DNA from 2 places in the Pseudomonas sp. PDNC002 genome. Region 2 is predicted to be linked to the other one. Evidence: predicted binding sites of a transcription regulator. Region 2 holds the regulator's gene; the other holds the start of a gene.
What was found. The regulator FliA, encoded in region 2, starts transcription of late flagellar genes. The targets are predictions, from matches to a motif close to CTAAAGTTTNNNNNNNNNNNGCCGNTAA.

Region 1 (15,378 bases), 650 kb from region 2:
ATTGCGCCGCGGTGACGTTGGCCCCCAGCAGGCTGTCGATCTTGCCCAGTTCGAGGTTCACGCCGGCCGCCTTGAGCTGCTGGCTGAGGGCGAGCAGCGACACGTTGGCGCCGGCGATGCCCTGGTAGGTGACCAGGTCGAGGTTGACGGTGGTGCCCAACAGGCCACCCAGCAGCGCGTTGAGCAGCGGCGAATTGGTCGAGTCCAGGCTCAGCACGCCACTGCCCGCGGAAATCCCCGCCAACGCCGTGCGCCGCGCCACCGCCTGGGCGCTGATCACGGTATTGGTGGTGGCCCCGCTGAACAGGCTGGCGACATTCAGTATCAGGCTGGACGGCACTGTGTGGGATGCCTGCACGCGTACGGAGTCCGCCGGATCGCCGCCGGCGGTGAAGAACCGGCGCGACGATGCCGCGCCGTACCCGCCATCGAAAGCGACACTGCCCAGCGTCCCCACCAGGGTATCGCCGGTGGCCGGGACGAAACCGTTCTTCGCCGCGCTCGCGGTGACGTAGCCCTGGACGTCCCCCGCCAGCTGCGAACCACACATGCCGCTCTGAGACGCTGCTTCCAGCGCGGCCATGTCGGCGACGCGCTGCAACTTGCGCTGCTCGAAATACAGGCGCCCGGTGTCCACCACCAGTGCCAGGCAGATCAGCGCGAGCAGCAGCGTGACCGCCGCCATCACACCAATTGCGCCCCGCTGCCGTTCGCGTCCCATGGCACGCTCCCGCAGGCTTACTTGCTGCCTGTGCTGAAGTCGTTGTCCTGGAGCAGATACTCGGGAATCTCGCGGGTATAGCTCTTCAGGTAGCGTTGATAAGCGCGGTCACGCTCGGCCGGCGTCGCGCTCTGGCGATTGGCCGACGCGGCGCGCCCGCTGGATTGCAGCTCCAGCCAGGTGAGCACTTCCTGCTGGTCGCGGGCCACGGTGCCCTGCGGAGCGGGTGTCGCCGCGCGCTCGGCGGCTGACGACAACAGCGGAGCCGCCAGCAGCGCGCCAGCCAGAATCCATGCCTTCATCACATCCTCCCTGCCCGACTCAGCGGGCATTGACCAGCAGCTTGGCGTCGCGCGCCTCGGCGGGCGCCGACGCCATCGAATCCGCGTGCGGCGTGTCGCGCGGCTCATCCACGTAGCTCACGCTTTCCGGCTGGACCGGCGCATGGGCGGCCGGCCGCAGCGAATCCGCCTGATCACGCGCCGCGCGCACCTGATCGGCGCTCAGCCCGACGCTTTGAATCAGGCTTTTTGCCTGGCGGTCATCGTCCTGCAGGTACAGCAGGCTGAGCAGATTGGTGGCCGACAGCTTGTCGTGATCATCCAGCTCCATCGCCGTGATGAACTCGAAACGCGCGCGCTCCAGCGCACCGCTGCGCATCAGCGCGTAACCGAGGTCGTTGCGGAACGCGCTGTCGGTGGGACGCAGGCGCGCCGCCTCGCCCAGCTCTTCCTCGGCGCGGACGGTATTGCCGCCACGCATCGCAATCTGTCCCAGGCCGTGGTGGGCCTCGGCCGCCTTGCAGGTATTGAGCAGGTTCCGATACTCCACCAGCGCCCGTGGATCGCCGATGCGCCGCAAGGCCAGCGCCCGGCTTTCGCGCACTTCCAGCGAGTCCTGCGGCAGCATGTCGAGGTTGGCCAGCGCGGCATGGGCGCGCCCGTTGTCGAGCATCTCCCGCGCAAGGTTGAGCTGCAGCTCCACGGACTGCCCCAGGTTCTCGCTACAGGCCTGGCCGACCTGGTTTCCGCCCAGCGGCCCGAGGTTGGCGCAGCCGCCGAGCGCCAGGCTCAGCAGACCGATCACGCATGCGTTTCTCATCCCATACCCCCCATGGCCTTGGTAATGGCGAGGAAGCCGGGCCCGGCGAGGATGATCAGCAGTGCCGGGAACAACAGCACCATCATCACCAGGCTCATCTTCGCCGACAGCTTGCTGACCTTTTCCTGCAAGGCAGTCAGGCGGCGGTCCTCGAACAATTGCTTGAGCGTCTGCAACGAGCTGCGCGCGCTGCCGCCCTGGCGCACCATCTGGCGCAGCACGTTGCAGCAGTCGGTCAGCTCGCTCACCACCAGGCGGCGGCTCAGTTGCTCCAGTTCTTCGGCCAGGTCCAGGCCGCTGTCGGTATGTCCCAGCACCGTCTCGAGCTCCGAGGCGAGGACCGGGACGATGTTCTGCCCTTCCCGGCAGACCACGCGCAGGCTCTGCTCCACGGTGAGGCCGGAGTCGAAGAGGATGCGGATCAGCTGGATGAACAGGATCACTTCCTCGGCCAGGCGCAGCCGGCGCTTCTCGGCGACGTAGGCCAGCACGCGCTTGGGCAGCAGGAAGCCGATGCCCGCGGCGAACAGCAGCGGCACGACCGGCGAGGTGCCGGCGTTGCCGGGCATCGCCAGGTACACCACGACGATACCCATCAGCAGGAACGGGCAAACGACCAGCGACAGCAGGTAGACGCTGCGCGGCGTGCTGCCGCCCCAACCGGCCTGGTGCAACAGCACGCGGACTTCCTCGTCGCGCAGGTGCAGGCGCTTGCCCAGGCCGCTGCCCCCCAGGCGATCGAAGAAGCCCGCCAGGCGGTTGCCGGCGCGTGGCAGCGGATCGCCACCCAGGCGCTGCTCGATCAGGCGTTGTTCGCGCCCCGCCGCGCGGCTCTGCGAGAGCATCAGCAGAATCGCCGCCAGCAGCAGGATCAGCGCCATCAGGCCGTACATCAGTGGCATGGCGAACTCCTCATATGCTCTTGAGCATGCGCCAGAGCGTGTAGACGCCCAGCACCTGCAGCCCAAGGGACGTCAGCAGCATCCAGCGGCCGCCGCCGTCGAGCCACATGTTCATCAGGTAGCCCGGGTTGGTGAACAGGATGTAGCCGCCCAGGCTGATCGGCAGCACCGCCAGCACCAGGGCGCTCAGGCGCGTCTCGCCGGTCATGGCGCGCAGTTGGCGGCTGAGTTTTTCCCGCTCGTGGATCACCTTGATGATGTTTTCCAGCAGCTCGGTGGTGTTTCCGCCGTAGCGATGGTTCACCGCAACGCCCAGGGAGAACACGTGCAGCTCCTCCACGTCGTACAGCTCGGCGACTTCCTGCAGCGCCTCGGGCAGGCTGATACCGAGCAGTACGTGGTTGTTGACCAGCGAGAAGATCTCCCGCAGCGGGTCGTCCGCGCTGCTGACGGCCTGGCCGATGGAATCACCCAGGGTGCGGCCGGAGTGCAGGCTGCGCACCACCTGGTCGAGGAAGTTGGGCATCTGCCGGATCATCTTCTGCAACCGGCGCTGGTAGAGGACGTTGAGCAGGAAGTGGAAGCCCAGCACCGCCAAGCCCACGCCACACAGCACACCGAGAGCGCCGTAGATGCGCTCCCCGAACAATCCCAGCAGCACCGCCGCGAGGCCGGCGCCCAGCAGCCAGCCGCGCATGTCGGCGATGCCGGCACGGCGCATGCGCCGCGCCAGCCAGTGGCTGCTGCGCCCGCGGCCGCCCTGGGTGATCGGCTCGCCGCTCAGCCGGCGCATCACCTGCTCGTTGTGCCGCGCGCGCCAGCTCATGGCGCTGAGCACGACGCCGACCGCCGCCAGCGACAGACTCGCCAGGATCAGCCACAGCGCGCCGTTCACATCAGCACCTGGCGGAATTTCAGGCCGCTCGGCTGGGCCGTGCGGACAAACTGCCCGCTGCCGCGCCGGTCGAGGCTGAACAGGGAGTTGGTGACGTAGACACCGTCGCGCACCTCCAGCACTTCGATGATTTCGCTGATGCAACGCCGGCCGTTGGACAGGCGGGTGATCTGCACCACGATGTCCAGCGCCGAGCAGAGCATCTGCCGCAGGGTCTGCTCCGGCACGCGCTGGCCGGTGAGGCCGACCAGCATCTCCAGGCGCAACAGGGAATCCATCGCGGAGTTGGCGTGCACGGTGCTCATCGAGCCGTCGTGACCGGTGTTCATCGCCTGCAGCACGTCGAGCACTTCGACGCCGCGGATCTCGCCAAGGATGATGCGGTCCGGACGCATCCGCAGGGCGTTGCGGATCAGGTCGCGGGCGCTGACCTCGCCGTAGCCTTCGGCGTTCGGCGGACGGGTCTCCAGGCGTACCACATGGTCGTGGCCCAGTTGCAGCTCGGCGGTGTCCTCGATGGTGACGATGCGCTCGCGCTCGTCGATGAAGCTGCTCATCACATTGAGCAGTGTGGTCTTGCCGGTGCCGGTGCCGCCGCTGATGAGGATGTTGCAGCGGCTCGCCACCGCCTGGCGGAGAAACGCCAGCATGGCTTCGTCGACGCTCTGGTAGGCCAGCAGGTCGCCGCTCTTGAGCAGCTCCTTGCTGAATTTGCGGATCGACAGGCAGGGGCCGTCCAGCGCCACCGGCGGGATGATCGCGTTGACCCGGCTGCCGTCGGGCAGGCGCGCGTCCACCATCGGGCTGGACTCATCCAGGCGCCGGCCCAGCGGCGCGAGGATGCGCTGGATGACGCGCTGCACATGATGGTCGTCGATGAAGCGCAGGTCACTCTGGTACAGGCGCCCCTCATGCTCGATGAACACACGGTTCGGCCCGTTGACCAGGATTTCCGAGATACCGGGGTCGCGCAGCAGGATCTCCAGCGGACCGAAACCGGTCAGCTCGTCCACCACCTCTTCGGCGAGGCGGTCCAGCTCGTAGCGGGAAATCGCCAGCTGGCGGCGCGCGGCATACTCGCAGACCTTTTCGGAGACGTACTGCGCCACCGCGGGACGCGCGCCTTCGAGCAGGTTCATGCCGTCTTCGTCGATCTCGTCGATGATGTAGCGGTGCAGGCGCATCTTCAGGGACTGCAGGTCCTGATCGTGACGCCCGCCGTGGCCGCTGCCACCACCGTTGTAGAGCTGGCTCATGGCCGCGCCGCCTTCGCCTTGCCGATCCAGCCGAACAGCCCGCGGCGCTCGCCGACACCTGCGCCCAGGCCTTCCGCCAGGTCACGCAACTTGACCGTCAGCGGATCGCGCGGCGACAGGTCGAACAGGCTCTGCCCGAGGTTCTTCGCCCGCAGGCGCGCCTCCGGCGAGGCCGGCAGCACCCCGAAGAGTTCCAGGCCGAACATCTTGCCCAGCGCCGCCGCGTCGGGCGGCACCGACGGCCAGTAGCGCTCGACCAGCAGTTCCATGCGCGGCAGCGAGGGATTGCGCTCGCGCAGGCGACGCAGGCGTTCCATGCCTTTCTTGCAGGACGGCACGCTCTGGTCCACCAACCACAGCACGCGGTTGGCCTGCATCAGCAGTTGGCCACTGAGCTCGCCCTCGGCGATACCGGTGAGGTTGATCACGATATGACTGAACGCACCGCGCAGATTGCCCAGCAGCAGGTACAGCTCCGCCGTGGTCACCCGCTCCAGGGCGCCGGGTTCGTCGGACAGGCTGAGCACCCGCAGGCCGGATTCGTGCCGGGTGAAGGCGCTGTCGATCAGCGTCTGGTCGAGGCGGCGCAGGTTGCGCATCGCGTCGGCGAAGGTGAACGAGGGCTCCATGCCGAGGATGGCCAGGGCCTCGCCGGTGGGCAGGCCGATGTCCACCAGCAGCACCCGGTGTTCAGGCTGGCGTTGCAGCGCCAGCGCCAGGTGCAGGGCGACGAAGGCACCGTCGGCGTCCGGGCGGGCGCTGATCAGGCTGATCAGTTCGCCCTGCTGGGTAGCACTCACCGGCACCGTGGGCAGACGGCCGCCCAGGCGGCGGATCAGGCCGCTCAGCTCGCTGGCACGGGCGCCATAGGTGACGAAGTCGCGGGCGCCGGCGCGCATCGCCGCCAGCACCAGTTGGTTGTCCAGGCCATCGCCCACGGCGACCACCGAAAGCAGTGGCCGCGCGGACACCAACCCTTCGATGAGCGAGCTCTGCGCCACCAGGTTGGCCTTGTTCAGGCTGGTGAACAATACGGTGGCGCCGGTGACGTCCAGCAGCGCCAGCAATTCCTCCAGGGTACCGCTGTTGGCCAGCACGACCTGCCCGCAGCTGGCCAGGCTGCTCTGCAGCCACTCCTGCTCTCCGGGGTGCTGGACCAGCGCCACAAACGTCTGACTCATGCCCGTGCTCCCTTCCTTTGGTTTACCGCCCGCTCTCTGGCGGGTCAGCGCTTCGTAGGTATCCATCAGCGCGACATCCCACTGCTGGCCTTGCGCCGGTCGAACCGGCCGTCTTCCAGGAAGTAGAACTCTCCGAAACCGGGGTCGTAATTGCGCAGGCCTTCACCCGGCAGGGTGGGCAGCGCGGCGTTGGCGGCCAGCGGCTGGACCAGATGCGGGGTGACGATCATCAGCAGCTCGCGATCGTCCTTGTCCAGGTTCGAGGAGCGGAACAAGGCGCCGAGCACCGGGATGTTGCCCAGGAACGGGAACTTGTCGATGTTGCTGATGGTGTTGCTGCTGATCAGCCCGCTGATCACGAAGCTCTCGCCGTCGGCCAGCATCACGCTGGTATCGGTGCGGCGTACGGTCAGGGCCGGCACCGCGATGTTGTTGGTGCGGATGCCGCTGGTGAAGTCCAGTTCGCTGACTTCCGGCGCCACCTTCAGGGAGATGCGCTTGTCGTTCATCACCGTCGGCGTGAGGGTCAGGCGCACGCCGAATTCCTTGTACTCGATGGTGATGGTGTCGTTATCGCCGTTGGGCACCGGAATCGGGAACTCGCCGCCCGCCAGGAACGACGCGCTCTGCCCGCTGGTCGCCACCAGGCTCGGCCGTGCCAGGGTGTAGGCGAAGCCGCTGCCCTCCAGTGCATTGATGAAGCCCAGCCATTTGCTGCTGCCGCCACCCCAGATGATGTTGAAGCCGTTGCCGCCCATCGTCGTGGTGGCATCGCCGAGCACACCGCGCGGGCTGACCTCGATATTCGACAGGCTTCCCGGAGCCCCGAGGACGAAGGTATTGGAACCCTGGCGCACCAGCGAGGTGCTGGCCTGCTTGAGCTTGCTGCGGCTGACCTCGACGAAGCGCACGTCGGTCTGTACCTGGTTGGGCAGACCGGCGGCCAGCCCGCCCGCTGCGCCAGCGACATCACCGATGGCGCGCGCGCCGACACGCACTACGCTGCGCATCGGCTGGTCGCCGCAAGTCGTCCAGATCAGCAGGCTGGTCAGCCCCTCGGCCTTGCCGGTGATGAGGAAGTCGCGCTTGTCGAGCACCTGCACGTCGGCGATGTTCGGATCGCCGATGGCCAGGCGCTTGATCGGTACCGGGAGCTGCTGGTCACGCTGGGCGCCCTGCTCCACGTCGAGGTTCAACTGTTGTCCGGCGAGCCCCGCGCAGGCACTCGGCACCGCCTGCACGGCGGAGTGAGCGGTGCAGGCCAGCAGAGCGGTCAGGGACAGAATGAAGCGCTTGGACATCGATGCACTCCTTGCTCAATGTGCTTCACGGGTGACTTCGGTACCGCGATAGACCACCACGCCCTGGCTCACCGCAGGCGCGGAAACCTGGCGCGTGGCGGGTGCCGGGCGGGGCTTGCCGATCAGTTGTTCGAGGGTGATCGGCTGGCTGCCGCTCATCCCCAGGGAGGCCTGGATGTAGCGTCCTTCCTGCTCCTTCTCGTACAGCTTTTCATCCTTGCTGCGCACTGCCAGGCGCAACGAGCCGGCCTGGCTGGCCAGCATCAGGCGCGACGTGGCCTCGGCTGGCACGGCCAGTACGGCAGTGCGCGGCGGGCGCGGCGTCTGGTCCTTGGGATCGCCGGCGTTGCGGGCCTGGCCATCCTTCGCCACGGCGATCTGTTCGCCATAGGTGAGCACGCGGACGCCGGGCAGCACGACCTGGGCGCTGACATTGCGCTCGCCGGTCTGCTGGTCCTGGACGAAGAGCATGACGTCGACGTAATCGCCCGGCAGGACGAACCCGCCGCCGCCGATGACCTCGTCTACGGCGATGGCCATGGCGCGTTCGTCGGGGCGGATGGTCCGCGCCAGCGGGCCGCCCGGTTCGGTGATGGAGGAGGAAATGATGCTGCCGGCCGGCACCGCGACCCACACGCGCTGGCCGATCAGCTCTTCAGGTTTGGGGAAACTGCCACTGGGGGCGGTGCGCAGCAGCTCGACGGCGAGGTCGTCCTTGCCAATCACCGCCAGCGCCGGCAGGTCACGCGCCGCCACGACCACCGGGGTCCGCTGCAGCTTGTCGGCCTCGGCCACCGCTGCCGGCGCCACCTCCTGAACCACACCCGCCGCCGGCGCGGCCGGCTTGCCGACCTTGAGCCCGAGGTAACCCACTACCCCTGCGCATACCAACAACAGCCCGGCGAATACCATCAGCACCTTGCTATTCATGACACCATCCTTGCGCGGTATTGGGAAAGTTGCCCCACCGGTCGGGCGCCTCGAAAATCGCTGCCTGCCGGGTTAGTCCCAGGGACCTTTATTGTTATTTCGGCTGCAAAGGAAAGTTCGATAAGAATCTTTCCTGATAATCAGACGCTGCTTGTTCCAAAGCAGAATTTAGTAGCTGCGGTAATAGCGTCAAATGCGAACTGGAAATTTCCAATCCTCAGTTAGTTCTACTCCGCCATGACTATAACTTTGGTATTAGCGCTATTTGACCAATTGCGTTTGGCCACGCTGCGCCTAGCCTGACGATGAAGTCAGGGCAATCGCCCTGTTTGCAGTCGGGCGTGCACGGAGCGACGGCCATGAAATCCAAAACCTCAGTAAAACAACTTCCGAAGAATATCCTCAGCAAAGTGAATTCTTTTATCCGCGATCGCGAAGGCGCAACCGCCATCGAATATGCGGTTATTGCGGGACTTATTTCCATCGCGGTACTTACCGCGGCAACTCCGATCGGCACCCGTATCGGAGCACTCATGACGGCGATCAAGACCGCCATCGGTGCATAACTCCCCCACCTGATTCGAAACGTTCGCGGAGCCCGGAAACCGGCTCCGTCGACGCCGCTGTCTCCTGCCCGGAGGGCTCGTACATGGAACGCACGATCGACTCAGTGAAACGTCTCTACTCGCGGCTGCATGCCTTCCTGTCCGATCGGGAAGGCGCCACGGCCATCGAGTACGCGGTGATCGCCGGGCTCATCTCCATCGCGATCGTTGCCGCTGCCACTCCCATCGGCACCAAGATCGGATCGTTGATGAGCCAGGTGCAGACCGCACTGGGCCTGTAATTCCGGTTCACTTTGGGCGCGGTGCGACACCGCGCCCATTTCCGCATTTTCGCCCTAAAGTCCCGTCGTAGACGGCCGATACATCCTGCCTACCCCTTGTTTCACTTGCAGGATGCTTTGCCGATGCTTCGCTCGCTGTCCTTCGCCAAGAAGATTCTTCTGGCGGCCTCACTCGTGGTCACCTTCGCCTTCGCCTGTTTCATCCTCTTCAACGACTTCCGCCAGCGCGAAGCGATCCACTCCGACACCGAATCCTATCTGTCCGAAGTAGGCAGCCTGACCGCCAGCAACATCCAGAGCTGGCTGGAAGGCCGCATCCAGTTGGTGGAAGCCGAGGCCGCACAGTTGGCAGACGGCGAGCCGACGCCCGAGCGCATCCAGCACGTGCTGGAACAGGCGGTGTTCCAGAAGAACTTCGAATCGGTCTACCTGGGTGAAGCCGCCAGCGGCGTGTTCACCATGCGCCCCTATGCGCCGATGCCCGATGGCTACGACCCGCGCACCCGCGGCTGGTACAAGGATGCCGTGGCCGCCGGCCGGCTGATCGTCACCGAGCCCTTCCTGGATGCCGGCACCAACGAGCAGATCCTCGCCATGTCGATGCCGGTCATGCGCAACGGCCAACTGGTGGGTGTGGCCGCTGGCGACATGAAGCTGGAGACCATCACCGCGATCATCAACTCGCTGAAGTTCGACGGCGACGGCTATGCCTTCCTGGTCAGCGATGCCGGCAAGATCCTCCTGCACCCGGACAGCAGCCTGATCTTCAAATCCCTCGGCGAGGTCTACCAGCAAGGCGCACCGAAGGTGCAGCCGGGCGTGCAGGAAGTCAGCATCAAGGGTGAAGAGCAACTGGTCTCGATGACGCCGGTGAAAGGCCTGCCGGGAGTCACCTGGTACGTCGCCCTGGTGCTCAACAAGGACTCCGCCTACGCGATGCTGAGCGACTTCCGCAACACTGCCATCATCGCCACCGTGATCGCCATCGTCGCGATCCTCTTCCTGCTGGGCATGCTGATCCGCGTGCTGATGGCGCCGCTGACCGACATGGGCCGTGCCATGCAGGACATCGCCCAGGGCGAAGGCGATCTGACCAAGCGTCTGCAGGTCGCCAGCAACGACGAGTTCGGCGTACTGGCCAACGCCTTCAACCGCTTCGTCGAGCGTATCCACGAGTCGATCCGCGAAGTGGCCTCCACCGCGCGCAGCCTGCACGACGTCTCGCAGCTGGTGGTGAATGCCTCCAACTCGTCCATGAGCAACTCCGACGAGCAAGCCAATCGCACCAACAGCGTCGCTGCGGCGATCAACGAGCTGGGCGCCGCCGCCCAGGAAATCGCCCGTAACGCCGCCGACGCCTCGCACCACGCCACCGATGCCTCGCACCAGGCCGGCGATGGCCGCCAGGTCGTCGAGCAGACCATCAGCGCGATGAACCTGCTGTCGGACAAGATCAGCTCCGCCTGCGCCAACATCGAGGCACTGAACAGCCGCACGGTGAACATCGGGCAGATTCTGGAGGTGATCAAAGGCATCTCCGAGCAGACCAACCTGCTGGCCCTGAACGCCGCCATCGAAGCCGCCCGCGCCGGTGAAGCCGGTCGTGGCTTCGCGGTGGTCGCGGATGAAGTGCGCAACCTGGCGCACCGCGCCCAGGAATCCGCGCAGGAAATCCAGAAGATGATCGAAGAGCTGCAGGTCGGCGCCCGCGAAGCGGTGGACACCATGACCGAAAGCCAGCGCTACAGCCTGGAAAGCGTGGAGATCGCCAACCGTGCTGGCGAGCGCCTGGCCAGCGTGACTCACCGTATCGGCGAGATCGACTCGATGAACCAGTCGGTCGCCACCGCCACCGAGGAACAGACCGCGGTGGTCGACTCGCTGAACATGGACATCACCGAGATCAACACCCTGAACCAGGAAGGCGTGGAAAACCTGCAGGCTACCCTGCGCGCCTGTGCTGACCTGGAGAACCAGGCAGGCCGCCTGCGTCATCTGGTGGACAGCTTCCGCATCTGATTTTCAGTGGAAACGAAAAAGGCGCCTTCGGGCGCCTTTTTTGTGGGAGCGCGCTTCGCGCGCGATCGCGGATAAGATCCGCTCCTACAGGTCTCCCGCTTTCGTAGGAGCGGATCTTATCCGCGAAAGGCGGGCACAGCCCGCCCTGTATCACCACTGAAACACCCACCCCAGAGCGCCCAGCGCCCAACCGCTACCGTTCGTCCGCCTGCCTCAAGCTTCCAGCGGGTGAGCCGACAGCAAGGGTGAGGCCCACGAGAACCAATAACCCAAGCGGGCCAACGTCACCGCCGGCACAAGGGAGTACCGGCCACGCCTGCGCGGCTATCCGCCGAGCAAGCGCCATTCGTTTCACACCACGGGGACGAATGCCCCGCGGCGACATCGGATCTGTCGCCCGCACCAACGCCGTTCTGGCATCCCACTACTTCCGGACTCGACGCAGCATGATCAAGAGCCTGAAATTCAGCCATAAGATCCTTCTGGCCGCTTCGCTTGTTGTTTTCTCGGCATTCGCCCTCTTCACCCTCTACAACGACTACCTGCAGCGCAACGCGATCCGCGAGGACCTCGAGGATTACCTGCGGGAGATGGGCGATGTGAGCGCCAGCAATATCCAGAACTGGCTGAGCGGCCGGCTGCTGCTGATCGAAAGCACCGCCCAGACCCTCGCCCGCGACAGCTCCCCGGAACACCTCACCGGGCTGCTGGAGCAGGACACCCTGCGCAACACCTTCAACTTCACCTACCTGGGCCAGGAAGACGGCGCGTTCACCATGCGCCCCAACAGCGCCATGCCCGATGGTTACGACCCACGCACGCGCCCCTGGTACAAGGACGCCGTGGCTGCCGGTGGCACGACGCTGACCGAGCCCTACATCGACGCCGCCACGCAGCAGTTGATCATGACCGTCGCCACCCCGGCCCGCGCCGGCGGCAAGACCCTCGGCGTGGTCGGCGGCGACCTCGGCCTGCAGACCCTGGTGCAGATCATCAATTCGCTGAACTTCAGCGGCATGGGGTACGCCTTCCTGGTCAGCAGCGACGGCAAGATCCTGGTTCACCCGGACAAGAACCTCATCATGAAGTCCCTGTCCGACGTCTACCCGCAGAACACCCCGAAAATCGGCGGCGGCTTCAGCGAAGCCGAACTGAACGGGCATACGCGCATCCTCAGCTTCACCCAGGTGAAGGGCCTGCCGTCGGTGAACTGGTACATCGGCCTGTCCATCGACAAGGACTCCGCCTATTCGATGCTCAGCAAGTTCCGCACCTCGGCCATCGTCGCCGCGGCCATCGCCATCGTCGCCATCCTGCTCCTGCTGGGCATGCTGATCCGCGTGCTGATGCAGCCGCTGACCACCATGGGCCGCGCGATGGAAGACATCGCCCAGGGCGAAGGCGACCTGACCAAGCGCCTGAAGGTCGCCAGCAATGATGAGTTCGGCGTGCTCGGTAATGCCTTCAACCGCTTCGTCGAGCGTATTCACGAGTCGATCCGCGAAGTGGCCTCCACCGCGCGCAGCCTGCACGACGTCTCGCAGCTGGTGGTGAATGCCTCCAACTCGTCCATGAGCAACTCCGACGAGCAGGCCAACCGCACCAACAGCGTCGCCGCGGCGATCAACGAACTGGGCGCCGCCGCCCAGGAAATCGCCCGTAATGCCGCCGACGCCTCGCACCACGCCACCGACGCCTCGCACCAGGCCGGCGATGGCCGCCAGGTCGTCGAGCAGACCATCAGCGCGATGAACCTGCTGTCGGACAAGATCAGCTCGGCCTGCGCCAACATCGAGGCGCTGAACAGCCGCACGGTGAACATCGGGCAGATTCTCGAAGTGATCAAAGGCATCTCCGAGCAGACCAACCTGCTGGCCCTGAACGCCGCCATCGAGGCTGCCCGCGCCGGGGAAGCCGGTCGTGGCTTCGCGGTGGTCGCCGACGAAGTGCGCAACCTCGCCCACCGCGCGCAGGAGTCAGCCCAGCAGATTCAGAAGATGATCGAGGAGCTGCAGGTCGGTGCCCGCGAGGCCGTGGACACCATGACCGAAAGCCAGCGCTACAGCCTGGAAAGCGTGGAGATCGCCAACCTCGCCGGCGAGCGCCTGGCCAGCGTGACTCACCGTATCGGCGAGATCGACTCGATGAACCAGTCGGTCGCCACCGCCACCGAGGAACAGACCGCGGTGGTCGACTCGCTGAACATGGACATCACCGAGATCAATACGCTGAACCAGGAAGGCGTGGAAAACCTGCAGGCCACCCTGCGCGCCTGCGCCGACCTGGAGAACCAGGCCGGCCGCCTGCGCCATCTGGTGGACAGTTTCCGCATCTGATTTTCAGTGGAAACGAAAAAGGCGCCTTCGGGCGCCTTTTTTGTGGGAGCGCGCTTTGCGCGCGATCGCGGATAAGATCCGCTCCTACAGGTCTCCCTCTTTCGTAGGAGCGGATCTTATCCGCGAAAGGCGGGCAAAGCCCGCCCTGCCCCCTTACCGTCGCTTGCTCCCACCCAACAGCGCCCCCATCAACCCGCGCACCAACTGCCGGCCGATCTGGTTCGCCGCCTGGCGCACCACGGTCTTGCTGACCTGGCTGGCCAGCGAGCCCAGAATCTCGCCGGCCATGCCGCCGAAGTCGGTGCCAGTGCCAGCGCCCTTCTCCTGAGTCGGCGCCATCTTGTCGTCAGCGCGGCCGGTCAGCTTCTCGTAGGCGGACTCCCGGTCGATCGGCTGGTCATAACGGCCCGCCAGTGGCGAACGGCGGATGACGTCCGCGCGCTCGGCATCGGTCAGCGGGCCGATGCGCGACTGCGGTGGCGCCACGGCAACGCGCTGGACCATCGCCGGCGTGCCCTTCTCTTCCAGGGTGCCGACCAACGCTTCGCCGATACCCAGCTCGGCGAGCACCTTGAGCGTGTCGAGCGCGGGGTTGGGCCGGAAGCCATCGGCGACCGCACGCAGGGACTTCTGTTCCTTGGCGGTGAACGCGCGCAGGCCGTGCTGGATACGCAGGCCCAGTTGCGCCAGCACGTCGTCCGGCAGGTCGCCCGGCGACTGGGTGACGAAATACACGCCGACACCCTTGGAGCGGATCAGCCGCACTACCTGCTCCAGGCGATCCTGCAACGCCTTGGGCGTGCCGTTGAACAGCAGGTGCGCCTCGTCGAAGAACAGCGCCAGGATGGGCTTGTCGGCATCGCCGCGCTCGGGCAGTTGCTCGAACAGCTCGGCCAGCAGCCAGAGCAGGAAGGTGGCGTAGACCTTGGGCGCGTCGTGCACCAGCTTGCTGGCATCCAGCAGGTGGATGCGCCCGCGACCATCGGCCTCGGGGCGCAGCAGGTCCTCCAGTTGCAGCGCCGGTTCGCCGAAGAAGTCCTCGGCACCCTGCTGCTCCAGCAGCGCCAGGCGCCGCAACAGTGCCTGGGACGAGGCGGCCGTGAACAGCGCTCGGTCTTCGCCGAGCACTTCCGGGTGTTCCTTGAAGTGGTTGAGCAGCGCCTTGAGGTCTTTCAGATCGAGCAGCAGCAGGCCTTCGCGATCCGCCACCTTGAACGCGGCGAACAACGCCGCCTGCTGGCTCTCGGTCAGTTCCAGCAGGTTGGAAAGCAACAGCGGGCCCATCTCCGACAGCGTGGTGCGCAGCGGGTGGCCGGTCTTGCCGGCCACGTCCCAGATACTGACCGGGTAGGCCTGGGGCTTGTAGTTCAGCCAGGGCATGCTGGCGATACGCTCGGCCACCTTGCCCTGCGGGTTGCCAGCGGCGGCGATGCCGCACAGGTCGCCCTTGATATCGGCGGCGAACACCGCGATACCGGCATCGCTGAAGGATTCGGCGAGGTGCTGCAACGTCACCGTCTTGCCGGTGCCGGTAGCACCGGCGATCAGGCCATGGCGGTTGGCGAGCTTCCAGGACTGGCCGACCGGCTGTCCATCCGGACCGGCGCCGATGATGAGTTCGTTCGTGGCTGACATCCGTTGTTCCCCTTCAGTGGGCCTGTCGCGATGAGTGCATCAGCAAGAGTGGCGCGTCCCGGCGGGCGGCGCAATTACCTAGCCCGGTACTTTGAAGACGTGCCGGAGATAACGCAGGAAGTTCTCGTCCTTGCACTGGGTCTTGCCCGGCGCGTCGGAGATCTTCGCCACCGGATGGTCGTTGCAGGCGGTCATCTTCAGCACGATGTTCATCGGCTGCACGCCCGGGACATCGCAGGTGAAATGGGTGCCGA
Region 2 (15,378 bases):
TGGCCAGCGCGGTGCTCGACGGCAGCAGGCGGATGTTCTCGTGGCTGGTGGGCAGCAGCAGCGAGGCCGGCAGTCCTTCCGGCACGTTGCCCTGGTGCAGGAACAGGTCGAAGACGCTGTGTTCCAGGCTGTCGGGGTCGTGGCCGAAATAGCTGGTCATCGAGCCATGGGGATCGAGATCGACGATCAGCACGCGCTTGCCGGCGTCGGCCAGCAGGCCCGCCAGTGCAATGGAGGAAGTGGTCTTGCCGACGCCACCTTTCTGGTTGGCTACCGCCCAGACTTTCATAGTGCGCGCTCCCCGGTGGCACAGCATCGGCTCAGGATCGTAGTCATGGTTCTCATTGCCCTGTGGCCGATGACGAAGAATTGACGGCGCCACTGGCGGGCGCCTCGCTGGCAACCACTGGTGCAGATTGCGTGCCAGCATGTCGCAAGGCCGGATCGGGCTGCGCCTTGCCGCTGCCGACACCGCTGATGCTGCGGCGCACCTCCAGGTTGCGGGAAATCACCAGCACCACCCGGCGGTTGCGTGCGCGGCCATCCGCCGTGGCATTGTCCGCCACCGGCTGGAATTCGCCATAGCCCACCGCCGCCAGCCGACCGGCGTCGAGTCCGTCCTGGGCGAGCATGCGCACGATGCTGGCCGCGCGCGCCGCCGACAGTTCCCAGTTGGTCGGGTACTGCGAATTATGGATTGGCACGTTGTCGGTGAAGCCTTCGACGTGCACCGGGTTGCGGTAAGGCGCCAGAATCCTGGCGACCTTCTCGATGATTTCGAAGGCGGCGTCGTTGGGGATCGCGTCGCCGCTGGGGAACAGCAGGCTGGAATTGAGGGTGATCTCGATCCAGAACTCGTTGCCGCGCACAGACAGCTGATCGGTGGAGATCAGGTCGCCGAACGCCTGGCGCACGCTGTCGGTGATCTGCTGCAGGGAATCCGGATTGCCCTGGGCCTGGCCGTCGTCCTGCGGTTCGGTCAGCGACTGGTCCGGCTGCTGGGTGCGCGGGCGCTCCTCGCCGACGGGAATCGGGCGGATCGAGCGGTCCGGCTGGTTGAACACGCCGGTCAGGGTTTCCGAGAGGATCTTGTACTTGCCCTCGTTGATCGAGGAGATCGAGTACATCACCACGAAGAAGGCGAACAGCAGGGTGATGAAGTCCGCGTAGGACACCAGCCAGCGTTCGTGATTCTCGTGTTCCTCATGGCGTCTGCGGCGAGGCATCTTCGCTCTCCCCTTCAGCCGACGAAGCCTTGCAGCTTCAGCTCGATGGAGCGCGGGTTCTCACCCTCGGCGATGGACAGCAGGCCTTCCATCAGCATTTCCCGGTAGCAGGACTGGCGCAGCACGATGCTCTTGAGCTTGTTGCCGACCGGCAGCAACAGCAGGTTGGCCAGGCCGACGCCGTAGATGGTGGCGACGAAGGCGACGGCGATGCCGTTGCCCAACTGGCTGGGATCGGCAAGGTTGCCCATGACGTGGATCAGGCCCATCACCGCGCCGATGATGCCGATGGTCGGCGAGTAGCCGCCCATGCTTTCAAAGACCTTGGCCGCCGCGAGGTCGCGGCTTTCCTGGTTGAACAGGTCGACTTCGAGGATGCTGCGGATAGCTTCTGGCTCAGTGCCGTCGACCAGTAGTTGCAGGCCCTTGCGCGCATAGGGATCGCGCTCGGCATCGGCGACGGTCTCAAGGCCCAGCAGGCCTTCCTTGCGCGCGGTCATGCTCCAGCCGACCACACGGGTGATGCCGCCGACCAGGTCGACCTTCGGTGGCAGGACCACCCAGCGCAGCATGGTCACCGCCCGCTTGAGCACGGAAACCGGCGTCTGCAGCAGCGCGGTGGCCAGCGTGCCGCCGACCACGATGAGCGCCGCCGGACCGTTGGCCAGCGCGCCGATGTGCCCGCCCTCGAGGAAGTTGCCACCGATGATGGCAACCAGCGCGAGGATCAGGCCGACCAGGCTGAGGACATCCATCAGCCGCAGGCCTCGGTCAGGTGCCGGCCGATGTCATCCAGGCTGTACACCGCATCGGCCAGGCCGGCCTTGGCAATGGCCATGGGCATGCCGTAGATGACGCAGCTGGCTTCGTCCTGGGCCCACACCTGGGCGCCGCCCTGCTTGAGCATGCGCGCGCCTTCGCGGCCGTCGGCGCCCATGCCGGTGAGGACCACCGCCAGCACCTTGTCGCCATAGGCCTTGGAGGCGGAGCCAAAGGTCACGTCGACGCAGGGCTTGTAGTTCAGGCGCTCGTCGCCGGGCAGGATGCGGATGGCACCGCGCGCGTCGACCATCATCTGCTTGCCGCCGGGGGCCAGCAGGGCCACGCCGGGGCGCAGCAGGTCGCCATCCTCGGCTTCCTTGACGGTGATCTTGCAGAGCTTGTCCAGGCGCTCGGCGAAGGCCTTGGTGAAGGCCGCCGGCATGTGCTGGATCAGCACCAGCGGCGCGGGGAAGTTGGCAGGCAGCTGGGTCAGGACCCGCTGCAGCGCCACCGGCCCACCGGTCGAAGTGCCGATGGCCACCAGCCGGTAGGGCTTACGCTTTGGGGCGGCGGAAGGCGCCGGAGCCGCCGGCGCATGGCTGGCGCCCGACGAAGCGGGTGCAGCCTGGCGCGCGGTGCTGGCGGCGGGAGTCGAAGCCGGTGCCGACGGGCTCGCGGAATACGAAGAGTAGGCAGCGAAGCGGCGATTGCTCTTGGCGATGGTGTGGACCTTCTCGCACAGCAACTGGCGGACCTTGTCCGGGTTGCGCGAGATGTCCTCGAAATTCTTCGGCAGATAATCGACCGCGCCGGCATCCAGCGCGTCCAGGGTCACCCGCGCGCCCTCGTGGGTCAGCGAGGAGAACATCAGGACCGGCGTCGGGCAACGCTGCATGATGGTCCGCACGGCGGTAATGCCGTCCATCAGCGGCATCTCGTAGTCCATGGTGATCACGTCGGGCTTGAGCGCCAGCGCCTGATCGATCGCCTCGCGGCCATTGGTGGCCGTGCCGACCACCTGGATCTGCGGATCAGCCGAAAGAATCTCCGAGACGCGGCGGCGGAAGAACCCCGAATCGTCCACCACCAGGACTTTGACAGCCATAGACACTCCTGAAAAAAACTTCTTCCATCACGGGCGCGGGCCTCGCGGCTCGCGCACGGCGGTCAGATACGACGGGCGTAGCGCTTGAGCATGCTCGGCACGTCGAGGATCAGCGCGATGCGCCCGTCCCCGGTGATGGTCGCTCCGGCCATGCCCGGCGTGCCTTGCAGCATCTTGCCCAGCGGCTTGATCACCACCTCTTCCTGGCCCACCAGTTGGTCGACCACGAAGCCGATGCGCTGGGTGCCCACGGAGAGGATCACCACGTGGCCCTCGCCCGGCTCGTCATGCTGCGCGCCCGGCACCAGCCAGCGCTTGAGGTAGAACAACGGCAGGGCCTTGTCGCGAACGATCACCACTTCCTGGCCATCGACCACGTTGGTGTTCGACAGGTCGAGGTGGAAGATCTCGTTGACGTTGACCAGCGGGAAGGCGAAGGCCTGGTTGCCCAGCATCACCATCAGGGTCGGCATGATCGCCAGGGTCAGCGGGACCTTGATGACGATCTTCGAGCCCTGGCCCTTGGTCGAGTAGATGTTGATGATGCCGTTGAGCTGGGAAATCTTGGTCTTCACCACGTCCATGCCGACACCGCGGCCGGAGACGTCGGAAATCTCGGTCTTGGTCGAGAAGCCCGGCGCGAAGATCAGGTTGTAGCAGTCGGACTCGGACAGGCGATCGGCCGCGTCCTTGTCCAGCAGGCCCTTCTCCACGGCCTTGGCGCGCAGCACATCCGGGTCCATGCCTTTGCCGTCGTCGGAGATCGACAGCAGGATGTGGTCGCCTTCCTGCTCGGCGGACAGCACCACCTTGCCCGAGCGGGACTTGCCGGCGGCTTCGCGCTCGTCGGGGCCTTCGATGCCGTGGTCGACCGCGTTGCGCACCAGGTGCACCAGCGGGTCAGCCAGGGCTTCGACCAGGTTCTTGTCCAGGTCGGTTTCTTCGCCGATCAGCTCGAGGTTGATCTCTTTCTTCAGGTTGCGCGCCAGGTCGCGGACCTGCCGCGGGAAACGGCCGAAGACTTTCTTGATCGGCTGCATGCGGGTCTTCATGACCGACGACTGCAGGTCGGCGGTGACCACGTCGAGGTTGGAAACGGCCTTGGCCATCGCCTCGTCGCCGCTGTTCAGGCCCAGGCGCACCAGGCGGTTACGCACCAGCACCAGTTCGCCGACCATGTTCATGATCTCGTCCAGGCGGGCGGTGTCCACGCGCACGGTGGTTTCCGCTTCGTTGGAAGGCTTCTCCGCGGCGGCAGCGGCAGGCTTGGCCGGAGCAGGTTTGGCGGCAGCGGCCGGCGCCGGAGCGGCGGCAGGCTTGGGCGCAGGCGCTGCGGCGGCGGGCTTGGCAGCCACGACCGGCTCTTCCTTCGCGCCGGTGAACTGGCCCTTGCCATGCAGCTCGTCGAGCAGCTTCTCGAATTCGTCGTCGGTGATGTTGTCGTCACCGCCGGCAGCCGGAGCTTCCTCGGCTTTCTTCTCGGCAGCAGCCTCAACGGGAGCGGCGGGCGTCTCTTCCTTCGCGCCAGTGAACTGGCCTTTGCCATGCAACTGGTCGAGCAGCGCTTCGAACTCGTCGTCGCTGATCTCGTCGCCACCACTGGCGGCCGGGGTTTCGGCCACCGGCGCCGGAGCCGCCTGAGCGGGTTCCTTGGCGGCAGCGCTGAACTGGCCCTTGCCGTGCAATTGATCGAGCAGTGCTTCGAATTCGTCGTCGGTGATGTCGTCACCACCCGCACCGACCGGCGCGGCAGGCGCATCAGCGGTGGGCTCGAGAGCATCCATCAGTTGCTCGAACTCGGCGTCGGTGATGTCGCCGTAGGCTGCCGGGGCAGCCGCCTGCACAGGCTCGGGCTCGGCCACTACCGGTGCCGGAGCGGGAGCTTCGGCCGGGGCGGCGTTCGGATCGGCCAGGCGCGACAGGGCGGCGAGCAGCTCGGGCGTGGCGGGAGTCGGCTCTTCCGCGTCACGCACCTGCTGGAACATGACGTTGACGGTATCCAGCGCCTGCAGCATCACGTCCATCAGCTCGGCATCCACGCGGCGTTCGCCCTTGCGCAGCATGTCGAACACGTTCTCGGCGATGTGGCAGCACTCGACCAGCGCGTTCAGCTGGAGGAAGCCCGCCCCACCCTTGACGGTGTGGAACCCACGGAAGATGGCATTGAGCAGGTCCATGTCTTCCGGGCGGCTTTCCAGCTCGACCAGTTGCTCGGACAGTAGCTCGAGAATCTCGCCGGCCTCCACCAGGAAGTCCTGGAGGATTTCGTCATCGGCGTCGAAGCTCATTCGGGTGCTCCCTCTACAGCGTCAGCGGACGCTTAAAAACCAAGGCTGGACAACAGATCGTCGACATCGTCCTGACCGGACACGACGTCCTTTCTTGTATCGGCAGCAATCTGCGGACCTTCACCCTTGGACGATCTTTCTTTTTCCACCGCGTCGCGCATGCCGTCGTGGTCATGCTCGATGCCGGCGTAACGATCGACCTGCCCCGCCATCCAGACCAGCTTGACCAGATTCGACTCGACCTCGGTCACCAGCTTGGTGACGCGTTTGATCACCTGCCCGGTGAGGTCCTGGAAGTCCTGCGCCAGCAGGATGTCGTTCAGGTGGGCGGAGAGCTTGCGGCTGTCCTGGGCGCTGATATAGAGGAACTGCTCGACGCGCTTGGCCAGGTCGCGGAAGGCCTCGGGGCCCAGCTCGCGGCGCATGAAGCGCGACCAGTCTTCCTGCAGCTCCTTGGCCTGGGTCTCGATGTGCATGACCACCGGGGTGCACTCTTCCACCAGGTCCATGGTGCGATTGGCCGCTTTCTCGGTCATCGTCACCACGTAGGACAGGCGGTCGGTGGCATCGGCGATCTGCGACATCTCCTCGGCGTGCCGGGAGTTGGGATCGATCTGGAAGTTGACGATGGCGTTGTGCAGCTCGCGGGTGAGCTTGCCCACCTCTTGGTAGAGCCCGCGATCACGCGCCTGGTTGAGCTCGGAGATCAGCTGCACGGCAGTCTGAACGTCGCCGCGTTCGAGGCAGTCGACCAATTCGCGCGCGTGTTTTTTCAGGGTCGACTCGAAGTCACCCGCGGATTCGTTGAAATCCATGACGCCCTCTTGGTCAGCCTCAGCTGCCGACCCGCTCGAAAATCTTCTCGATCTTTTCTTTCAACACCTGAGCGGTGAAAGGCTTGACCACATAGCCGTTGACCCCGGCCTGGGCCGCTTCGATGATCTGGTCGCGCTTGGCTTCGGCGGTCACCATCAGCACCGGCAGGTGCTTGAGGCGCTCGTCGGCACGGACCGCACGAAGCAGGTCGATGCCGGTCATGCCGGGCATGTTCCAGTCGGTAACGAGGAAGTCGAAGTTGCCGCTATGCAGCATCGGCAGCGCAGTGGTGCCGTCGTCGGCCTCTGCGGTGTTGGTGAACCCCAGGTCCCGCAGGAGGTTCTTGATGATGCGCCTCATCGTGGAAAAGTCGTCCACGATGAGAATTTTCATGTTCTTGTCCAAGCCTGCCTCCATCGATACCAAACGCGCCCTGCCGGGCGTGCCGTCAATTCATTGAGCGTCGTGCGCTCACTGTTGCGGGGGACGTCAAGGAAACGTCACCCTGAAAATTCCTAACCTGCGGTTTTTCCCAAGGAAATTCCCTTCAGCCTCTTCACTCGGATGAAGCTGCCGCGAAACTACCCGATGCTCAGCGAGCGCGCCACTCCGCCAGACGCGAGCGCAGGCGCGCGGCGCACTGGCTGTGCAACTGGCTGACGCGGGATTCGCTGACGCCCAGCACTTCGCCGATCTCCTTGAGGTTGAGTTCCTCGTCGTAGTACAGCGCCAGCACCAGGCGCTCGCGCTCGGGCAGCTTGGAGATGGCGTCGGCCAGCGCGCTCTGGAAGCGTTCGTCTTCCAGACCGTGGGAAGGCTCGTTCTCGTGGTGCGAAGCGTCTTCGGCAAGGCCGCCACCCTGTTCGCCGTCCTGCAGCATGTCGTCGAAGCTGTACAACCGGCTGCCCTGGGTGTCGCTGAGGATGCCGTAATACTCTTCGAGGCTCATATTGAGTTCGGCAGCAACTTCCTGATCTTTAGCGTCACGTCCGGTTCGCGCCTCGACGGCACGGATGGCGTCGCTGACCATGCGGGTGTTGCGGTGCACCGAACGCGGGGCCCAGTCGCCCTTGCGCACCTCGTCGAGCATGGCGCCGCGGATGCGGATGCCGGCGTAGGTCTCGAAGCTGGCGCCCTTGCCCGCGTCGTACTTCTTCGCCGCCTCCAGCAGGCCGATCATGCCGGCCTGCATCAGGTCCTCCACCTGCACGCTGGCCGGCAGGCGGCCCAGCAGGTGGTAGGCGATGCGCTTGACCAGCGGTGCGTGCTTCTGGATCAGCAGTTCCTGGGCGTTGTGCGCCTGCGCCTTGCTGTACATACGCGCTCCGGAGGCCGCGGTCATACGGCCGAACCCGTGGGATGTTGCACCAGGCGCTCGACGAAGAACTCCAGGTGCCCTCGTGGGTTGGCCGGCAGCGGCCAGCTGTCGACCTTCTGCGCCACCGCACGGAAGGCCAGGGAAGCCTTGCTGCGCGGGAACGCCTCGTACACCGAACGCTGCTTCTGCACCGCCTTGCGCACCGATTCGTCGTAGGGAATGGCGCCGACATACTGCAGCGCCACATCGAGGAATCGGTCGGTGACCTTGGTCAGCTTGGCGAACAGGTTACGGCCCTCCTGGGGGCTGTGGGCCATGTTCGCCAGCACGCGGAAGCGGGTCATGCCGTAGTCACGGTTGAGCAGCTTGATCAAAGCATAGGCATCGGTGATGGAGGTGGGTTCATCGCAGACGACCAGCAGCACTTCCTGGGCCGCGCGGACGAAGCTCACCACCGAGTCGCCGATGCCGGCGGCGGTGTCCACCACCAGCACGTCGATGTTGTCGCTGATGTCGCTGAAGGCCTGGATCAGGCCGGCATGCTGCATCGGCGTGAGGTGCACCATGCTCTGGGTGCCCGAGGCCGCCGGGACGATGCGGATGCCGCCGGGACCCTGGAGGATCACGTCGCGCAGATCGCATTCGCCTTCGATCACATCGGCCAGCGTGCGCTTGGGCGACAGGCCCAGCAGCACGTCGACGTTGGCCAGGCCCAGGTCGGCATCCAGCAGCATGACGCGACGGCCCAGATCGGCCAGCGCCAGCGACAGATTCACCGACACGTTGGTCTTGCCGACGCCACCCTTGCCACCGGTGACTGCGATTACCTGAACGGGATGCATGCCCATATCAATACCTTGTCTCGTCGTTCGACCGTCGCGCATCAGACGCTTCGGCTAATCCGGTTGCGGTGCTCCCCGCCGCCGGCGCTCGCGGATCATCTTGCAGAGCATCCGCATCGCTTGGGCAACCCAGTCGGCCGCCCCACTACCCCACCTGGGGCTTCACAATTCTCAGCTGGCGCGACGCACCGGCTGCTGGTAAAGGCCGGCGAACATGTCGGCCATGGCGTCCTCGCTCGGTTCGTCCGGCGCTTGCAGGCTCACCGCGCGGCTGACCAACTGGTGCGCACGCGCCACATGCAGGTCATCCGGAATCTTCGGCCCGTCGGCCAGATAGGCTACCGGGAGATGCTGGCTTATAGCCAGAGCCAGAGCTTCGCCGAGGCTTCCCGCTTCGTCCAGCTTGGTCAGGATGCACCCGGCCAGGCCACAGGACCGATAGTTCTGCCAGGCGGACTTGAGCACCTGGCTCTGGCTGGTCGCGGCCAGCACCAGATAGTTCTTCACGTTCAGGCTCTGCGCCGACAGCGCTTCGAGCTGCATGCGCAGCGCCGGATCGTTGACGGGCAGGCCGGCGGTATCGATCAGCACCAGGCGCTTGCGCGCCAGCGGCCCCATGGCCTGGATCAGCGACTGGCCCGGATCGACCAGGGTCACCGGCACATTGAGGATGCGACCCAGGGTCTTGATCTGCTCCTGCGCGCCGATGCGGAAGCTGTCCATCGACACCAGGGCGATGCTCTGTGCGCCGTACTTCAGCACATAGCGGGCAGCCAGCTTGGCCAGGGTGGTGGTCTTGCCCATGCCGGCCGGGCCGACCAGGGCGATCACGCCGCCCTGCTCCAGCAGATCGGTTTCCGGGGTGTTGATCGAGCGTGCCAGGTGCGCCAGCAGCATGCGCCAGGCCTGCTTCGGATCGGCGATGGAGGCCACGCGCTCCAGCAGGTTGCGCGACAGGTCGGCCGGCAGGCCCATGCGCTGCAGGCGACGCCACAGGTTGGCCTGTTTCGGACGCTGGTTCTGCAGCTGGTTCCAAGCAATAGAGCCAAGCTGCACTTCGATCAGTTCACGCAGGCCGTTGAGCTCGAAGCGCATGGCTTCCAGCGCCTGCTGGCCGACGGAGGCGGCAGACGGAGCGGTCGGGGCAGCCATGGCTTCGGCCAGGGTCTCGGCGGCGCTGCGGCGCGGCGCTTCGTTGCCGTACATTTGACGGTCCTTGCGCACGCCTTCGGCCATACGGGTCGGAGCGGACAAGTCAGCCTTGGCCTGGGCGATCTTCGCCTGGGTCTTGCGCAGCTCGGCCTCCAGCGCCGGGTTCGGCTTGCTCGCCGCCACCGGTGCCTGGTAGTCCAGCGCCGCGGTCAGCTCCACGCCGCCAGCGACACGGCGGCTGCCGATGATCGAGGCATCCGGGCCCAGCTCGTCACGGACCAGTTTCATGGCCTGACGCATATCAGCGGCGAAGAAGCGTTTTACCTGCATGGCCTTGGACCTCAATCAGTTCTGCCCAACAGTGGCGACAATCGTGACTTGTTTGTTATCCGGGATTTCCTGGTAAGCCAGCACATGCATGGTGGGAACCGCCATCCGGGCGAATCGCGACATCATCGCGCGGATGGGACCTGCCACCAGCAGGATCGCCGGCTTGCCGAGCATCTCCTGACGCTGCGCCGCATCGACCATCGAGCGTTGCAGCTTCTCTGCCATTCCGGGCTCCAGCAACATGCCGTCTTCGGAGCCTTGTCCGGCCTTCTGAAGACTATTGAGCAATATCTGTTCCAACCTGGGTTCCAGCGTGATGACAGGCAGCTCCGGCTCTAGTCCCACAATGGTTTGCACGATTGCGCGGGCCAGCGAGACACGAACCGCCGCCACCATCGCGGCGGGATCTTGACTCTTCACCGCCACGTTGGCGATGGCTTCGGCGATGGTGCGGATATCGCGTACCGGCACCTGCTCCTGCAGCAGCGCCTGCAGCACCTTGAGCAGGGTCGACAGGGAAATCAGCCCCGGCACCAGCTCTTCGGCGAGCTTGGGCGAGGTCTTGGCCAGCAGCTGCATCAGTTGCTGGACTTCCTCGTGACCGAGCAGCTCGTGGGCATGCTTGTGCAGCACCTGGTTCAGGTGGGTGGCGACCACGGTGCTGGCATCGACCACGGTGTAGCCCAGCGACTGCGCCTGGTCGCGCTGCGAGGCTTCGATCCAGACGGCTTCCAGGCCGAATGCCGGGTCCTTGCCGGGAATGCCGTTGAGCGTGCCGAACACCTGGCCGGGGTTGATCGCCAGGTCGCGGTCCGGGTAGATCTCCGCCTCGGCGACGCTGACGCCCATGAGCGTCAAGCGATAGGCGTTGGGCAGCAAATCGAGGTTGTCGCGAATGTGCACCGACGGCATCAGGAAACCCAGGTCCTGGGACAGCTTCTTGCGCACGCCCTTGATCCGCGCCAGCAGTTGGCCGCCCTGGTTGCGGTCCACCAGCGGAATCAGCCGGTAGCCCACTTCCAGGCCAACCATGTCCACCGGGGTCACGTCGTCCCAGCCCAGCTCTTTGGACTGCTCGGGGCGCTCGGCCGGCAGCAGTTCCTGTTGCTGGGTCTGTTGCTCGGCCTGCTGGGTGGCCTTGCGCTGACGGTTCCAGATCATCCAGGCGCCGCCGGCGGCCAGGGCGCCGAGACCGACGAAGGACACGTGCGGCATGCCGGGCACCAGACCCATGGCGATCAGGATGGCGGCGGAGATCGCCAGCGCCTTGGGCGAGGCGAACATCTGGCGGTTGACCTGGGCGCCCATGTCCTCGGAGCTGGATACGCGGGTCACCATGATCGCGGCGGCGGTGGACAGCAGCAGCGACGGCAATTGCGCCACCAGGCCGTCACCGATGGTCAGCAGGGCGTAGACCTTGCCGGCATCGCCGAAGCTCATCGAGTGCTGGATCACGCCGATGGCCACGCCACCGATGAGGTTGATGAAGAGGATCAGCAGGCCGGCGACGGCGTCACCGCGGACGAATTTGCTGGCACCGTCCATGGAGCCGTAGAAGTCGGCCTCCTGGGCCACTTCGGAACGGCGCTTCTTGGCTTCCGCCTGCTCGATCAGGCCGGCGTTGAGGTCGGCGTCGATGGCCATCTGCTTGCCGGGCATGGCGTCAAGGGTGAAACGCGCGCTCACCTCGGAGATACGCCCGGCACCCTTGGTGACCACCACGAAGTTGATGATCATGAGGATCGCGAAGACCACGATACCGACGACGTAGTTACCGCCGATCACCACCTCGCCGAAGGCCTGGATCACCTTGCCCGCGGCGGCGTGGCCATCGTGGCCGTGGAGCAGCACGACGCGGGTGGAGGCGACGTTCAGCGCCAGGCGCAGCAAGGTGGCGACCAGCAGGATGGTCGGGAACACGGCGAAGTCCAGCGGGCGCAGGGCGTACACGCTGACCAGCAGGACGACGATGGACAGGGCGATGTTGAAGGTGAACAGCACATCCAGCAGGAACGGCGGAATGGGCAGGGTCATCATCGCCAGCATGGCGAGCAACAGCAGCGGCACGCCGAGGTTGCCCCGGCTGAGCCCTACCAGATTGCTGCGAACAGTGCCGATCAGTTGCGTACGATCCACCCGATATCCCCTGCGCGTAGGTGGCCGAACCGGCCACCAGAACAAACTTTTGACGCCGAGAGTGGCGTCCGCACAAGGTTTTGCAGGAAGCGTTCCAACTTTCTCGAAAGAGCGCAAATGCCTGAGGCAGAGCGGCGCGCGTTACCAGCTACCGGACGCGCCGCCACCACCGCTGGAACCACCGCCGCCGGAGTAACTGCCGCCACCGCTGGACGACGAACTGCCGCCGCCGGAGCTCGAATCCGAGCCGGACCCCGAGCCCGAACCGTTCCCGGCGAGGAAGCCGACCAGCATCGGGAAATACAGCATCGGAATCAGCGCCAGCGAATCGGGAAACGCCCAGGGCCACTCCAGGAAGCCACTGATGTGGATGACGAACCCGGCGATCCCGCCCGCCAGCGCCAGGCGAATGCAGAACTCCAGCCGGCTGCGCTTCCAGGTGCTGTAGGCCAGGACGAATGGCAGGCACAGGAAGACCAGGGCAACGGTCCCGCCAATCGGCGCCGCCAGGCCATAGAGCGCGACATCGCCACCGTCGACGAACGAGGCGGTGACCATCAGCGCCACGAGATACCCGATGATGCCGCCGACCACCCAGGCCGCCTTGCGCGAGGAGGCAGCCGCGGCCCCCACACCGCCGCCGATCAGCAGGCAGAACAGCAGCACGAAGAGCAGCACCGGCGCGGTCTTCCAGCCCGAACTTAAGGCCAGCAGGAGCGCCACGGCAGCCGACACCAGCAGCACGACACGAACACTGAACCAGCGCCGGCGCAACGCGATGCCCGCCGCCGCGCCGACACCCAGCCCGACCAGCAGCAACCAGCCCTCGAGCGTCAGGCCACCTTCGTGCTGCTCCTCCGGCAGGGTTTCGCCATCGATCAGGCGCTCGAGGGTGTCCACCGACTGCTCGATGCCGCCGGCGAAATCGCCCTCGCGAAAGGCCGGAACCATGTTTTCCCGGATGATGCGCCCGGCGACGACGTCAGGAATCGCGCCTTCCAGGCCGTAGCCAACCTCGATACGCATCGTCCGGTCGTTCTTCGCCACCAGCACCAGCACGCCGTCGTCCACACCCTGGCGACCCAGGCGCCACTGTTCGAAGACTCGGGTGGCGAACTGTTCGATGCTGTCCTCGCCCGTGCTGGGGACCATCAGCACGGCGACCTGCGCCCCCTTGCGCTGCTGCAGCGCCAGCAGGCGCTGGCGCATGGCGGCGATCCAGTCGCCGTCCAGCGTGCCGGTGAGGTCGGTGACCGGGCTTTCCAGCCGAGGCACGGGAACGACGGGTGAAGACTCCTCCCCCGCCGCTTCGACAGCCGTCACGGCGGCCACCGGTTCATCGGCCGCCGCAGCGGTTGCCGCAGCAGGCATCAGGGCCGCGCCGAGCAGCATCCACAGGCAGAAGGCATGACGTATCCAGATACCCATCAGACGGCCACCTGCCGGCGCCCGCGCAGGGCCTGAAGGATTCCCATGGACAGCTTCGGATCATGCAGTTGGCCACGCCAGGCCCGGACGCTGGAAAAGACCAGGCTGACGGCGCCGTAGATATCGAGCACCACCGAGAGGAAGGAGAGCAGCAGGCGATTGATCAGCGCGAGCCGTTCGATCTCGCCGTCCCTCGCCACCACATCCAGCGCGGCGAACACGAGGCCTGCCGCGAGGGCGAGGTTCAGCAGCGAAAGGAACAGATCGATCACTCGCAGCATCACTTCGCGAACCAGCGCTGGCGCCTTGCGACGCGACAGCAGCCAGGCCAGCGCCAGGAAGGGCAGCGACCAGAAGCTCAGGAGGACCGCCAGCAGCGCGGCGAGGGGAATGACGGCGGCAATACGCCGGTCGCGGACGGAGCTTTCCATGACGATCGTCTGTGCCTCCTGGCGTGGATGCGATCCGGATGAAGGTGCCGATGCTAGTACAACGCGGTGTTGCGCGCAGCCGATGCCGTCACTCGTCGCGACGCAGGTCCGGCGGAATCGGCAGGTCCGGCATCGGGCCGGGGCGCTTGCCCTTGCCGGCGCGGTACTGCTTGAGCTGGTAGACATAGGCCAGCACCTGGGCGACAGCCAGGTAGAGGCCGGCAGGAATCTCGTGGTCCAGCTCGGTGGAGTAGTACACCGCCCGCGCCAGCGCCGGCGATTCGAGCACCGTGACCTTGTGCTCCTGGGCGATCTCGCGAATCTTCAGCGCCATGAAGTCGTTGCCCTTGGCCAGCAGCCTGGGCGCCCCGCCCTTCTCCGCGTCGTACTGCAACGCCACGGCGAAGTGCGTCGGGTTGGTGATGACCACGTCGGCCTGGGGCACCGCCTGCATCATCCGCCGGTTGGCCATCTCGCGCTGCATCTGGCGGACCTTGGCCTTGACCTCCGGCTTGCCCTCGGAGTCCTTGTACTCGTCCTTGACCTCCTGCTTGGTCATCATCAGCTTCTTGCGGTTGTCCCAGAGCTGGAAGGGCACGTCCGCGGCGGCGATGAAGATGATGCTACAGGCCAGCCAGAAGGCGCTCCAACCCACCACCTTGGCGCTGTGGATCATGGCCTGTTCCAGCGGCTCGTGGGACATCGCCAGCAGATCGTCCTGGTCGGACTTGAGCACAAGGATCGCGACGATCAGCACCAGCGCGAACTTGGCGAGCGCCTTGAGCAGCTCGGTCAGCGAGCGCAGCGAGAACATGCGCTTGAGCCCGGCCAGGGGGTTCATCCGGCTGAACTTGGGCGCCAGCGCCTCGGCGGAGAACAGCCAGCCGCCCAGCGCCACCGGACCGACCAGCGCCGCGACGAGCAGCACCGCGAGGATCGGCCAGACGCCGTCGGCACCGATCTTCGCGCCCTCGATGAGCAGGTTGAGCATGCTTTCGCTATTCATCACCGTGGCCCGGTCCAGCTCGAAGCTGCCGCGCATCAGGCGCATCAGCGCATCGGCCAGGCTGGCGCCGAACATCAGCAACGCACCGGCGCCGGCGAGCAGCACGGCCAGGGTGTTCAGCTCCTTGGACCTGGGTAGCTGCCCTTTCTCGCGCGCGTCGCGGCGCCGTTTCTCTGTAGGTTCCTCCGTCTTGTCTTCGCTACTGTCGTTCTCGGCCATCAGCGGGCCCCCACGAGTTCGCGAAGCAGGCGCAGGCCTTCACTGGCCAGTGCCTGGTACTGAGTCAGAATGTCGGCACTGCCAATCCAGACAATGACGAACCCCATGACCAGGGTCAGGGGGAAACCGATGGAGAAGATATTCAGCTGCGGCGCGGCGCGCGTCATGGCGCCGAACGCGAGGTTGACCACCAGCAGCGCGGTGATCGCCGGCAAGGCGATCATCAGGCCGGCACCCAGGACCCAGCCGAGCTTCCCGGCCACGGTGATGAAATGGTTGCTCGACAGCCCCTCGCCCACCGGCAGCGTGTTGAAGCTTT

Region 1: JVX91_RS11255 (methyl-accepting chemotaxis protein) is a predicted target of FliA. The motif match lies at 11,366-11,393, and genes of this name have one in related genera.

Annotation. Positions count from the first base shown of each region.
Region 1 covers NZ_CP070356.1:2,418,995-2,434,372, reverse strand. The annotation lists gene JVX91_RS11315 (pilus assembly protein TadG-related protein) at 1-721, opposite strand, end outside; gene JVX91_RS11310 (DUF3613 domain-containing protein) at 739-1,023, opposite strand; gene JVX91_RS11305 (hypothetical protein) at 1,043-1,807, opposite strand; gene JVX91_RS11300 (type II secretion system F family protein) at 1,819-2,724, opposite strand; gene JVX91_RS11295 (type II secretion system F family protein) at 2,735-3,619, opposite strand; gene tadA (type 4b pilus Flp biogenesis ATPase TadA) at 3,616-4,875, opposite strand; gene tadZ (type 4b pilus Flp biogenesis protein TadZ) at 4,872-6,056, opposite strand; gene JVX91_RS11280 (type II and III secretion system protein family protein) at 6,122-7,357, opposite strand; gene cpaB (Flp pilus assembly protein CpaB) at 7,373-8,287, opposite strand; gene JVX91_RS11270 (Flp family type IVb pilin) at 8,647-8,853, shown strand; gene JVX91_RS11265 (Flp family type IVb pilin) at 8,937-9,134, shown strand; gene JVX91_RS11260 (methyl-accepting chemotaxis protein) at 9,258-11,153, shown strand; gene JVX91_RS11255 (methyl-accepting chemotaxis protein) at 11,600-13,489, shown strand; gene JVX91_RS11250 (helicase HerA-like domain-containing protein) at 13,643-15,124, opposite strand; gene pncB (nicotinate phosphoribosyltransferase) at 15,203-15,378, opposite strand, start outside.
Region 2 covers NZ_CP070356.1:3,068,036-3,083,413, reverse strand. The annotation lists gene JVX91_RS14205 (ParA family protein) at 1-289, opposite strand, end outside; gene motD (flagellar motor protein MotD) at 342-1,226, opposite strand; gene JVX91_RS14195 (flagellar motor protein) at 1,241-1,981, opposite strand; gene JVX91_RS14190 (chemotaxis response regulator protein-glutamate methylesterase) at 1,981-3,093, opposite strand; gene JVX91_RS14185 (chemotaxis protein CheA) at 3,156-5,381, opposite strand; gene JVX91_RS14180 (protein phosphatase CheZ) at 5,414-6,196, opposite strand; gene JVX91_RS14175 (chemotaxis response regulator CheY) at 6,216-6,590, opposite strand; gene fliA (RNA polymerase sigma factor FliA) at 6,790-7,539, opposite strand; gene fleN (flagellar synthesis regulator FleN) at 7,536-8,363, opposite strand; gene flhF (flagellar biosynthesis protein FlhF) at 8,529-9,839, opposite strand; gene flhA (flagellar biosynthesis protein FlhA) at 9,855-11,975, opposite strand; gene JVX91_RS14150 (TPM domain-containing protein) at 12,117-13,403, opposite strand; gene JVX91_RS14145 (hypothetical protein) at 13,403-13,834, opposite strand; gene flhB (flagellar biosynthesis protein FlhB) at 13,923-15,059, opposite strand; gene fliR (flagellar biosynthetic protein FliR) at 15,059-15,378, opposite strand, start outside.